Regions from separate parts of the Clostridioides sp. ES-W-0016-02 genome, predicted to be linked through region 3. Evidence: a T-box and tRNA genes for the amino acid it is inferred to sense, from the RefSeq annotation. Region 3 holds a T-box; the other regions hold tRNA genes.
The links. A T-box is a leader RNA that pairs with one kind of tRNA and senses whether it is charged. The one in region 3 lies ahead of metG (methionine--tRNA ligase), so its partner is inferred to be a tRNA-Met.
Positions count from the first base shown of each region.

Region 1 (3,243 bases), 190 kb from region 3:
ATCCCCAGTTCGAATCTGGGTGTCGCCTCCAAAATATTCCAAGGTAGCTCAACGGTGGAGCAACCGGCTGTTAACCGGTAGGCTGTGGGTTCGAGCCCCACCCTTGGAGCCAAAAAAGCCGAAGTGGCGGAACTGGCAGACGCACAGGACTTAAAATCCTGCGGGACTTACCTCTCGTACCGGTTCGATTCCGGTCTTCGGCACTTTATAAAATAATATCGCGGAGTGGAGCAGTTGGCAGCTCGTCGGGCTCATAACCCGAAGGTCGTAGGTTCGAGTCCTGCCTCCGCAACCATTAAAATGGCTCGTTGGTCAAGAGGTTAAGACACCGCCCTTTCACGGCGGTAACAGGGGTTCAATTCCCCTACGAGTCACCAAAAAAACAATTAAATAAGCGGGTGTAGCTCAATGGTAGAGTTCTGGCCTTCCAAGCCAGCTGTGAGGGTTCGATCCCCTTCACCCGCTCCAAAAAATGGGATCATAGCTCAGCTGGGAGAGCACCTGCCTTACAAGCAGGGGGTCGCAGGTTCGAGCCCTGCTGGTCCCACCATTTGCGGCCTGGTAGTTCAGTTGGTTAGAATGCCAGCCTGTCACGCTGGAGGTCGAGGGTTCGAACCCCTTCCAGGTCGCCAAAATAAAATATAAAAAATGCTGGTGTGGCTCAACGGTAGAGCAGCTGACTTGTAATCAGCAGGTTGTAGGTTCGATTCCTATCACCAGCTCCATGTAAAATTAATACGGAGGATTTCCCGAGCGGCCAAAGGGGGCAGACTGTAAATCTGTTGTCATCGACTTCGGTGGTTCGAATCCACCATCCTCCACCAAAAAAATGCGCGGATGTGGCGGAATTGGCAGACGCACTAGACTTAGGATCTAGCGCCATTGGCGTGGGGGTTCGACTCCCTTCATCCGCACCATTTTTATTTAATTTAATAAACGAGCGGGAATAGTTCAGTGGTAGAGCGCAACCTTGCCAAGGTTGAAGTCGCGAGTTCGAATCTCGTTTCCCGCTCCAAATTTATGTTTATATTGCAATGTGGGTGCATAGCTCAGCTGGATAGAGCAACGCCCTTCTAAGGCGTGTGTCCGGGGTTCGAATCCCTGTGCGCTCACCACATATATATTGGGGATTAGCCAAGTCGGTAAGGCACATGACTTTGACTCATGTATGCGTAGGTTCGAGTCCTGCATCCCCAGCCAAATAAAAATATGGTCTATTAGCTCAGTCGGTAGAGCACCTGACTTTTAATCAGGGTGTCCCGCGTTCGAGTCGCGGATAGATCACCAATGGAGAGGTGTCCGAGTGGTTTAAGGAGCTGGTCTTGAAAACCAGTGACTTCGAAAGGGGCCGTGGGTTCGAATCCCACCCTCTCCGCCAAATGCCCAGATAGCTCAGTCGGTAGAGCAGGGGACTGAAAATCCCCGTGTCGGTGGTTCGATTCCGCCTCTGGGCACCAAGAATATGGCGGTATAGCTTAGTTGGCTAGAGCGTTCGGTTCATACCCGAAAGGTCATAGGTTCGACTCCTATTACCGCTACTAAAAATTTAATGTGGGCCATTAGCTCAGTTGGTTAGAGCGCCCGGCTCATAACCGGTAGGTCTGGGGTTCGAGTCCCTGATGGCCCACCACATTAAATTTGAAGATATATGGTGGGTATAGCTCAGTTGGTTAGAGCGCCAGATTGTGGCTCTGGAGGTCGTGAGTTCGACTCTCATTATCCACCCCAACTAATATGGTCTATTAGCTCAGTCGGTAGAGCACCTGACTTTTAATCAGGGTGTCCCGCGTTCGAGTCGCGGATAGATCACCAAAAAGGTGGCGACATAGCCAAGTGGTAAGGCAGTGGACTGCAACTCCTTGATCCCCAGTTCGAATCTGGGTGTCGCCTCCAATAAAATGCGCTCATAGCTCAACTGGATAGAGTGTCTGACTACGAATCAGAAGGTTAGGGGTTCGAGTCCCTTTGGGCGCACCATATAAATATCGAGGGATTATAGCTCAGCTGGGAGAGCACCTGCCTTACAAGCAGGGGGTCACAGGTTCGAGCCCTGTTAATCCCACCAGTGCAAACCTCTAGTAATTTTACTAGAGGTTTTATTTTTGATTAAAAAAGATTTATATTTAGGAGGTAAAAAGTTTGTATATAATTATAGGAAATGAAATAGTTGATAGTGAAGAACTTAAAATAATAATAGATAAGAATAGTAAGTTCAAAGTTGAAAAGGATTTGAGTAAAAGCACAAAAAGAGAGGACATAATAGCTTATCAATTAAGTATAAATATGGATTATTTAGATACTATTATAAGTGAGCAAGATGAATATATCACCTTATCTGATGAGGAAAAATTTGATGAATATATGACTTTATCTGATGAACTTGCACTAGGTTTAGAAGAACTTATGCCAAAGTACACAATAATAAATGCTAGAGCATATAAATTAGATGAGGTAGAAGGAGTAGTAAAAATAATACTAGTTATAGCATATGCAGATTTAGGTCATCTAAAACTTTCTGATGTAATAAAACGTTTGTTAAGACAGATAGATTAAGATATGAACTATATTGAGAAAAGTATGTGAAATATTACGTAAAGATGAAAATAATTATGTAAACAGAGAAAAAAATAGTATAAAATAAGGTCAATTGTAGAAATTTTCACACAAGTTTGTCTGAAATCCCATAAAAAACCCCTTAATTTTAGTGAGGTAAATTGAGTTTATACAGTCTAAAAATTATATATATTTATAAATTTATCTTATTAATTAAGGAACTTGCTTAAACATCTTCAAAAATAAAGTATTTTAGTCTATAATCTTTAATATTACACAAACAATAAAGGAGAAGAATAGAGTATGCTTAAAAAGTTTAATAAAATACTAGTAGCTAATAGAGGCGAAATAGCTATAAGAATATTTAGAGCCTGTTCAGAATTGGGGATAAAAAGTGTTGGTATATATAGTAAAGAAGATAAATACGGATTATTTAGAACAAAAGCAGATGAATCATATTTAATAGGGGAAGGCAAAGGTCCAATAGATGCATACTTAGATATGGATGGAATAATAGACTTAGCAAAGAGAAAAAAAGTTGACGCTATACATCCAGGATATGGTTTTCTAGCAGAAAATGCAGAATTTGCTCGTAAATGTGAAGAAAATGGAATTACTTTTATAGGCCCATCATCTAAAGTAATGAATATGATGGGGGATAAGATAAACTCTAAAAAAATTGCAAAAGAA
Region 1 is NZ_CP061361.1:37,228-40,470, forward strand. Features, by position in the region: tRNA gene IC758_RS00275 (tRNA-Cys) at 1-31, shown strand, start outside; tRNA gene IC758_RS00280 (tRNA-Asn) at 38-112, shown strand; tRNA gene IC758_RS00285 (tRNA-Leu) at 118-203, shown strand; tRNA gene IC758_RS00290 (tRNA-Met) at 220-295, shown strand; tRNA gene IC758_RS00295 (tRNA-Glu) at 303-377, shown strand; tRNA gene IC758_RS00300 (tRNA-Gly) at 395-468, shown strand; tRNA gene IC758_RS00305 (tRNA-Val) at 475-550, shown strand; tRNA gene IC758_RS00310 (tRNA-Asp) at 556-632, shown strand; tRNA gene IC758_RS00315 (tRNA-Thr) at 651-725, shown strand; tRNA gene IC758_RS00320 (tRNA-Tyr) at 740-824, shown strand; tRNA gene IC758_RS00325 (tRNA-Leu) at 834-917, shown strand; tRNA gene IC758_RS00330 (tRNA-Gly) at 941-1,015, shown strand; tRNA gene IC758_RS00335 (tRNA-Arg) at 1,039-1,115, shown strand; tRNA gene IC758_RS00340 (tRNA-Gln) at 1,125-1,200, shown strand; tRNA gene IC758_RS00345 (tRNA-Lys) at 1,212-1,287, shown strand; tRNA gene IC758_RS00350 (tRNA-Ser) at 1,290-1,378, shown strand; tRNA gene IC758_RS00355 (tRNA-Phe) at 1,382-1,457, shown strand; tRNA gene IC758_RS00360 (tRNA-Met) at 1,465-1,538, shown strand; tRNA gene IC758_RS00365 (tRNA-Ile) at 1,554-1,630, shown strand; tRNA gene IC758_RS00370 (tRNA-His) at 1,652-1,728, shown strand; tRNA gene IC758_RS00375 (tRNA-Lys) at 1,737-1,812, shown strand; tRNA gene IC758_RS00380 (tRNA-Cys) at 1,820-1,893, shown strand; tRNA gene IC758_RS00385 (tRNA-Arg) at 1,901-1,977, shown strand; tRNA gene IC758_RS00390 (tRNA-Val) at 1,990-2,065, shown strand; gene IC758_RS00395 (hypothetical protein) at 2,140-2,553, shown strand; gene IC758_RS00400 (pyruvate carboxylase) at 2,857-3,243, shown strand, end outside.
Region 1: it encodes a tRNA-Met, which carries the amino acid that the T-box ahead of metG (methionine--tRNA ligase) is inferred to sense. The anticodon was not compared.

Region 2 (3,243 bases), 190 kb from region 3:
ACGGTGGCCGCAGAGAATAGGCCCAAGCGACTGTTTACCAAAAACATAGGTTTCTGCTAAGTCGCAAGACGATGTATAGGAGCTGACGCCTGCCCGGTGCTGGAAGGTTAAGGGGATCTGTTAGAGTAATCGAAGCAGTGAACTTAAGCCCCAGTAAACGGCGGCCGTAACTATAACGGTCCTAAGGTAGCGAAATTCCTTGTCGGGTAAGTTCCGACCCGCACGAAAGGCGTAACGATTTGGGCACTGTCTCAACAACAGACTCGGTGAAATTGTAATTCCGGTGAAGATGCCGGATACCTGCGACAGGACGGAAAGACCCCATGGAGCTTTACTGTAGCTTGACATTGGGTCTTGGTACTACATGTACAGGATAGGTGGGAGGCTTTGAAACCAGGACGCCAGTTTTGGCGGAGCCATCCTTGGGATACCACCCTTGTAGTACTGGGACTCTAACCATAGGCCATGAATCTGGTCTTGGGACACTGTCAGGTGGGCAGTTTGACTGGGGCGGTCGCCTCCCAAAAGGTAACGGAGGCGCTCAAAGGTTCTCTCAGTACGGTCGGAAATCGTACGTAGAGTGTAAAGGCAAAAGAGAGCTTGATTGCAAGACATACAGGTCGAGCAAGGATGAAAATCGGACTTAGTGATCCGGTGGTTCTGCGTGGAAGGGCCATCGCTCAACGGATAAAAGCTACCCTGGGGATAACAGGCTTATCTCCCCCAAGAGTCCACATCGACGGGGAGGTTTGGCACCTCGATGTCGGCTCATCACATCCTGGGGCTGTAGTAGGTCCCAAGGGTTGGGCTGTTCGCCCATTAAAGTGGTACGCGAGCTGGGTTCAGAACGTCGTGAGACAGTTCGGTCCCTATCCGTCGCAGGCGTAGGAAATTTGAGGAGACCTGTCCTTAGTACGAGAGGACCGGGATGGACGTACCTCTGGTGTACCAGTTGTTCTGCCAAGGGCATGGCTGGGTAGCTATGTACGGAATGGATAAGCGCTGAAAGCATCTAAGCGCGAAGCCAACTTCAAGATAAGATTTCCCACCGCAAGGGTAAGACCCCAGAAAGACTATCTGGTTGATAGGTCGAAGGTGTAAGTGCAGCAATGTATTTAGCTTATCGATACTAATAGGTCGAGGACTTGACCAATATTATTTGATGTTCATTGATTAAAATATATATGTAGTTTTTAGAGTGTTAACTCTATGTAAAGTACTAACTTCAATTAATAGAAGATATTTAATAAAAAACTATTATTATTTAGTACTTTAAAAGTATTGACATTTAAAAATAAAGATGTTAATATAATACTTGTCTTATAAATAGGCAATATGTGGTTATAATAGCAAAGAGGATACACCTGTTCCCATTCCGAACACAGAAGTTAAGCTCTTTAGCGCTGATGGTACTTGGTGGGAAACTGCCTGGGAGAGTAGGACATAGCCACGTAAATATTCCAAGGTAGCTCAACGGTGGAGCAACCGGCTGTTAACCGGTAGGCTGTGGGTTCGAGCCCCACCCTTGGAGCCAAAAAAAGCCGAAGTGGCGGAACTGGCAGACGCACAGGACTTAAAATCCTGCGGGACTTACCTCTCGTACCGGTTCGATTCCGGTCTTCGGCACTTATAAAACAATATCGCGGAGTGGAGCAGTTGGCAGCTCGTCGGGCTCATAACCCGAAGGTCGTAGGTTCGAGTCCTGCCTCCGCAACCATTAAAATGGCTCGTTGGTCAAGAGGTTAAGACACCGCCCTTTCACGGCGGTAACAGGGGTTCAATTCCCCTACGAGTCACCAAAAAAAAATTAAATAAGCGGGTGTAGCTCAATGGTAGAGTTCTGGCCTTCCAAGCCAGCTGTGAGGGTTCGATCCCCTTCACCCGCTCCAAAAAAAATGGGATCATAGCTCAGCTGGGAGAGCACCTGCCTTACAAGCAGGGGGTCGCAGGTTCGAGCCCTGCTGGTCCCACCATTTGCGGCCTGGTAGTTCAGTTGGTTAGAATGCCAGCCTGTCACGCTGGAGGTCGAGGGTTCGAACCCCTTCCAGGTCGCCAAAATAAAATATAAAAAATGCTGGTGTGGCTCAACGGTAGAGCAGCTGACTTGTAATCAGCAGGTTGTAGGTTCGATTCCTATCACCAGCTCCATGTAAAATTAATACGGAGGATTTCCCGAGCGGCCAAAGGGGGCAGACTGTAAATCTGTTGTCATCGACTTCGGTGGTTCGAATCCACCATCCTCCACCAAAAAAATGCGCGGATGTGGCGGAATTGGCAGACGCACTAGACTTAGGATCTAGCGCCATTGGCGTGGGGGTTCGACTCCCTTCATCCGCACCATTTTTTATTTAATTTATACATATTTATTGTGGGTGCATAGCTCAGCTGGATAGAGCAACGCCCTTCTAAGGCGTGTGTCCGGGGTTCGAATCCCTGTGCGCTCACCACATATATTGGGGATTAGCCAAGTCGGTAAGGCACATGACTTTGACTCATGTATGCGTAGGTTCAAGTCCTGCATCCCCAGCCATTAAATATTAAAGTTAAGGTTCATTAGCTCAGCTGGCAGAGCACCTGACTCTTAATCAGGGTGTCCCGAGTTCGATCATTGGAAGTAGAATATGGAGAGGTGTCCGAGTGGTTTAAGGAGCTGGTCTTGAAAACCAGTGACTTCGAAAGGGGCCGTGGGTTCGAATCCCACCCTCTCCGCCAAATGCCCAGATAGCTCAGTCGGTAGAGCAGGGGACTGAAAATCCCCGTGTCGGTGGTTCGATTCCGCCTCTGGGCACCAAGAATATGGCGGTATAGCTTAGTTGGCTAGAGCGTTCGGTTCATACCCGAAAGGTCATAGGTTCGACTCCTATTACCGCTACTAAAATTTAATGTGGGCCATTAGCTCAGTTGGTTAGAGCGCCCGGCTCATAACCGGTAGGTCTGGGGTTCGAGTCCCTGATGGCCCACCACATTAAATTAATAAAATTTCGAGGTGTAGCGCAGTTTGGTAGCGCACATGGTTTGGGACCATGGGGCCGGGGGTTCGAGTCCCTTCACCTCGACCAATATAATGGTGGGTATAGCTCAGTTGGTTAGAGCGCCAGATTGTGGCTCTGGAGGTCGTGAGTTCGACTCTCATTATCCACCCCAACTAATATGGTCTATTAGCTCAGTCGGTAGAGCACCTGACTTTTAATCAGGGTGTCCCGCGTTCGAGTCGCGGATAGATCACCAAAAAGGCGGCGACAT
Region 2 is NZ_CP061361.1:33,950-37,192, forward strand. Features, by position in the region: rRNA gene IC758_RS00165 (23S ribosomal RNA) at 1-1,153, shown strand, start outside; rRNA gene rrf (5S ribosomal RNA) at 1,337-1,453, shown strand; tRNA gene IC758_RS00175 (tRNA-Asn) at 1,460-1,534, shown strand; tRNA gene IC758_RS00180 (tRNA-Leu) at 1,541-1,626, shown strand; tRNA gene IC758_RS00185 (tRNA-Met) at 1,642-1,717, shown strand; tRNA gene IC758_RS00190 (tRNA-Glu) at 1,725-1,799, shown strand; tRNA gene IC758_RS00195 (tRNA-Gly) at 1,816-1,889, shown strand; tRNA gene IC758_RS00200 (tRNA-Val) at 1,898-1,973, shown strand; tRNA gene IC758_RS00205 (tRNA-Asp) at 1,979-2,055, shown strand; tRNA gene IC758_RS00210 (tRNA-Thr) at 2,074-2,148, shown strand; tRNA gene IC758_RS00215 (tRNA-Tyr) at 2,163-2,247, shown strand; tRNA gene IC758_RS00220 (tRNA-Leu) at 2,257-2,340, shown strand; tRNA gene IC758_RS00225 (tRNA-Arg) at 2,371-2,447, shown strand; tRNA gene IC758_RS00230 (tRNA-Gln) at 2,455-2,530, shown strand; tRNA gene IC758_RS00235 (tRNA-Lys) at 2,554-2,617, shown strand; tRNA gene IC758_RS00240 (tRNA-Ser) at 2,624-2,712, shown strand; tRNA gene IC758_RS00245 (tRNA-Phe) at 2,716-2,791, shown strand; tRNA gene IC758_RS00250 (tRNA-Met) at 2,799-2,872, shown strand; tRNA gene IC758_RS00255 (tRNA-Ile) at 2,887-2,963, shown strand; tRNA gene IC758_RS00260 (tRNA-Pro) at 2,983-3,059, shown strand; tRNA gene IC758_RS00265 (tRNA-His) at 3,068-3,144, shown strand; tRNA gene IC758_RS00270 (tRNA-Lys) at 3,153-3,228, shown strand; tRNA gene IC758_RS00275 (tRNA-Cys) at 3,236-3,243, shown strand, end outside.
Region 2: it encodes a tRNA-Met, which carries the amino acid that the T-box ahead of metG (methionine--tRNA ligase) is inferred to sense. The anticodon was not compared.

Region 3 (3,243 bases):
GCTTCATGGAATTGCATTTTATCCATTTCAGCCTCAAAATTTTCTCTAGTTGATACAGCTTGCTCTTTTAAATCAGCATCAAAATCAGTTGAAGTTTTTACTGTTGGTATTATACCACCGTTGTATTTTTCAACCATTGCTACAGTTCTACTTACTAAGTTTCCTAAATCATTTGCTAGGTCATAATTTATTCTTGTTACAAAATTTCTATGAGTATAACTTCCATCTTGACCAAATGCAAACTCTCTTAATAAGAAATATTTAAGAGTATCTATTCCATATCTTTCTATTATTGGCTCTGGATAAACAACATTACCCTTTGATTTACTCATTTTATCATCAGCAAACAATATCCATCCATGACCAAATACTTGTTTTGGAACTTCTAAACCTAAAGCCATTAAAAGTGCTGGCCATATTATTGTATGGAATCTCACTATCTCTTTACCTACTATTTGAACATTTGCAGGCCAATATTTTTTAAATTCTTCATCATTATCTGTCATATATCCTAATGCTGTTATATAGTTACATAAAGCATCTACCCATACATAAATTACATGCTTTTCATCAAAAGGAACTTTTATTCCCCAGTCAAAAGTTGTTCTTGTTACACTTAAATCTTCCAGCCCTTTATCTAAGAAATTTGCCACCATTTCATTTTTTCTAGCAGCTGGGAAACAGAAACTATCGTCTTTAAATAACTCTTTTAATCTATCTTCATATTTAGATAATCTAAAGAAATAAGATTCTTCTTTTACTAAGTATGTTTCTCTTCCACAATCAGGACATTTGTTTCCTTCTAATAACTGTGATTCTGTCCAGAAACTCTCACAAGGAGTACAATATCTACCTTCATACTCTCCTTTGTATATATCACCTTGTTCATATAACTTAGTAAATATTTTTTGTATTATATCTGTATGTCTTTTTTCTGTTGTTCTTATAAAATCGTCATAAGATATATCCATAGTATTCCATAATGCTTTTATATCTTTTATCATTCCATCAAGGTATTCTATTTCTGACATTCCTTGTTCTATTGCTTTCTTTTGTATTTTTTCACCATGTTCATCTGTTCCTGTCAAAAACTTTACATCATATCCACAGAAACGTTTAAATCTAGCTATTGTATCTGCAGCTACTGTTGAGTAAGTATGACCTATGTGTAATCCTCCACTTGGATAGTATATTGGTGTTGTTACATAAAAACTCGGTTTGCTCATATTACTTACCTCCTAATTTTTTATCGTTCATAATTATATATATTTCATTTAAAATAATAAAAAATCGCCTCCTATGATTTAACATAGGGGCGAGATTATTCACGGTACCACCCTAATTCATCTATAACGATTATGTTTCACATGAAATGTAGAAATTAACTTTATAGATACCTTAGTAGACTATAACGTGCCTAACCGTTTTACCTTAGCATATATGCTCAGATAAAAAGCTCCAAGACCATCTTCAATAAATCTTTTTACACTAGCTTTCACCTAACCTAGCTCTCTGATAGAAAAAATCCTTATCTACTCTTCTTTTCATAGCTTATAATTCATATTACAATTTATTTCTATATAATCACTATATTATAAAATTTTTCCCACATTGTCAACAAATTATACAAATATTACATAGCAAATAAAAACTGCTGCTATAACTCCTGCAACATGACTAATCATAGCGCATGACAATGTATGTCTAGTATTTTTTATCTTTAAACTCCCATAATAGATTGCCATTGTATAAAAAATAGTCTCAGAAGAGCCTACAATTGTAGCACCCATTTTTTCTACTAAACTGCCTATTCCAACTCTATGTGCAAGTTCGCTATACATTCCCAAGGCACCACTTCCAGATAAAGGTTTTACACTTATTAAACCTATTAATTCTTTTGGTATACTCATCATATTTGCTATTGGTGTAAATAACCATTCTAACATATCAAGGCCTTTACCAGTTTTAAATATTCCTATTGCTAAAAATATACCTATTATATAAGGTAAAATATCCCATGCAGCCTTTAAACCATCAATTGCCCCTTTTACAAAACTATCATATACATCTATTTTTTTATATTTACCATAAACTACTATGTACAAAATTATTACTGGTATAAGTAAGTTTGAAAATACTTCCATATATCTACATCCCCTTTATCTATATCTTCTTTGAAAAAATTTACATGTTATTATTGCTATTGCTGTAGATATTATGGTTGCAAATAAAGTTGTAAAAATTATTTCACTTGGGTTTTGAGCTCCCATATCCATTCTTAATTTAATTATAGTAAATGGAATTATCTGTATAGATGATATGTTTATTACCATAAACATAATCATATCATTGGTAGCTGTATCTTTTTTGTTATTTAAAGTCTGAAGCTCACTCATTGCTTTTAAGCCAAATGCTGTTGCACCATTACCAGCACCCAACATGTTCAAGGCAATATTCATAACTATATAAGACATTGCTTTGTGACCTTTTGGAATAGAAGGAAACAATCTTCTCATTATAGGATTTAATTTCTGACCTATTTTTTCAATCAAGCCTGACTCTTTTGCAATATTCATTATACCCATCCAGAGTGCCATAATACCAGCTAGACTTATTGCAAATTCTATACCTTTTGATGTTTCACTCAATATAACTTTATTTAATTCTCCCATATTTTTAGAAATCAAACTTCCTATTATTCCTATTGATACCATGTAAAACCATATTTTTCCTATTATAATCAACCTCCTCTTTAAATAATTTTATGATAGTTAGGTAATACTTTATACTTGAAAGTTGTACTATATTATGTTTTAGTATAAGTGTGGGAGTTTTTATAATTTTTAATATTTAATAATAATTAAGGAGAGAAATAATGAGAAATCTAACACTTCTTACTGATTTATATCAGCTTACTATGTTAAATGGCTATTTTGAAAAAAATATTCACGAAGACATTGTTGTATTCGATATGTTTTTTAGAAAAAACGCTTGTGATGGAGGGTATACTATAGTTTGTGGTATTGATCAGGTTGTTGAATACATAGATAACCTTCATTTTTCAGATGAAGATTTGGAGTACTTAAAAAGCTTAAATTTATTTTCTGACAAGTTTTTAAAATTTTTGAAAGAGTTTAAGTTTACAGGAGATATTTATGCTGTTGAAGAAGGGACTATAATGTTCCCTAATGAGCCATTGATTACTGTTAAAGCACCCTTGTATCAAGCTCAACTTATTGAAAC
Region 3 is NZ_CP061361.1:4,035,290-4,038,532, forward strand. Features, by position in the region: gene metG (methionine--tRNA ligase) at 1-1,226, opposite strand, end outside; T-box leader at 1,309-1,557, opposite strand; gene IC758_RS18690 (spore maturation protein) at 1,623-2,144, opposite strand; gene IC758_RS18695 (nucleoside recognition domain-containing protein) at 2,160-2,744, opposite strand; gene IC758_RS18700 (nicotinate phosphoribosyltransferase) at 2,876-3,243, shown strand, end outside.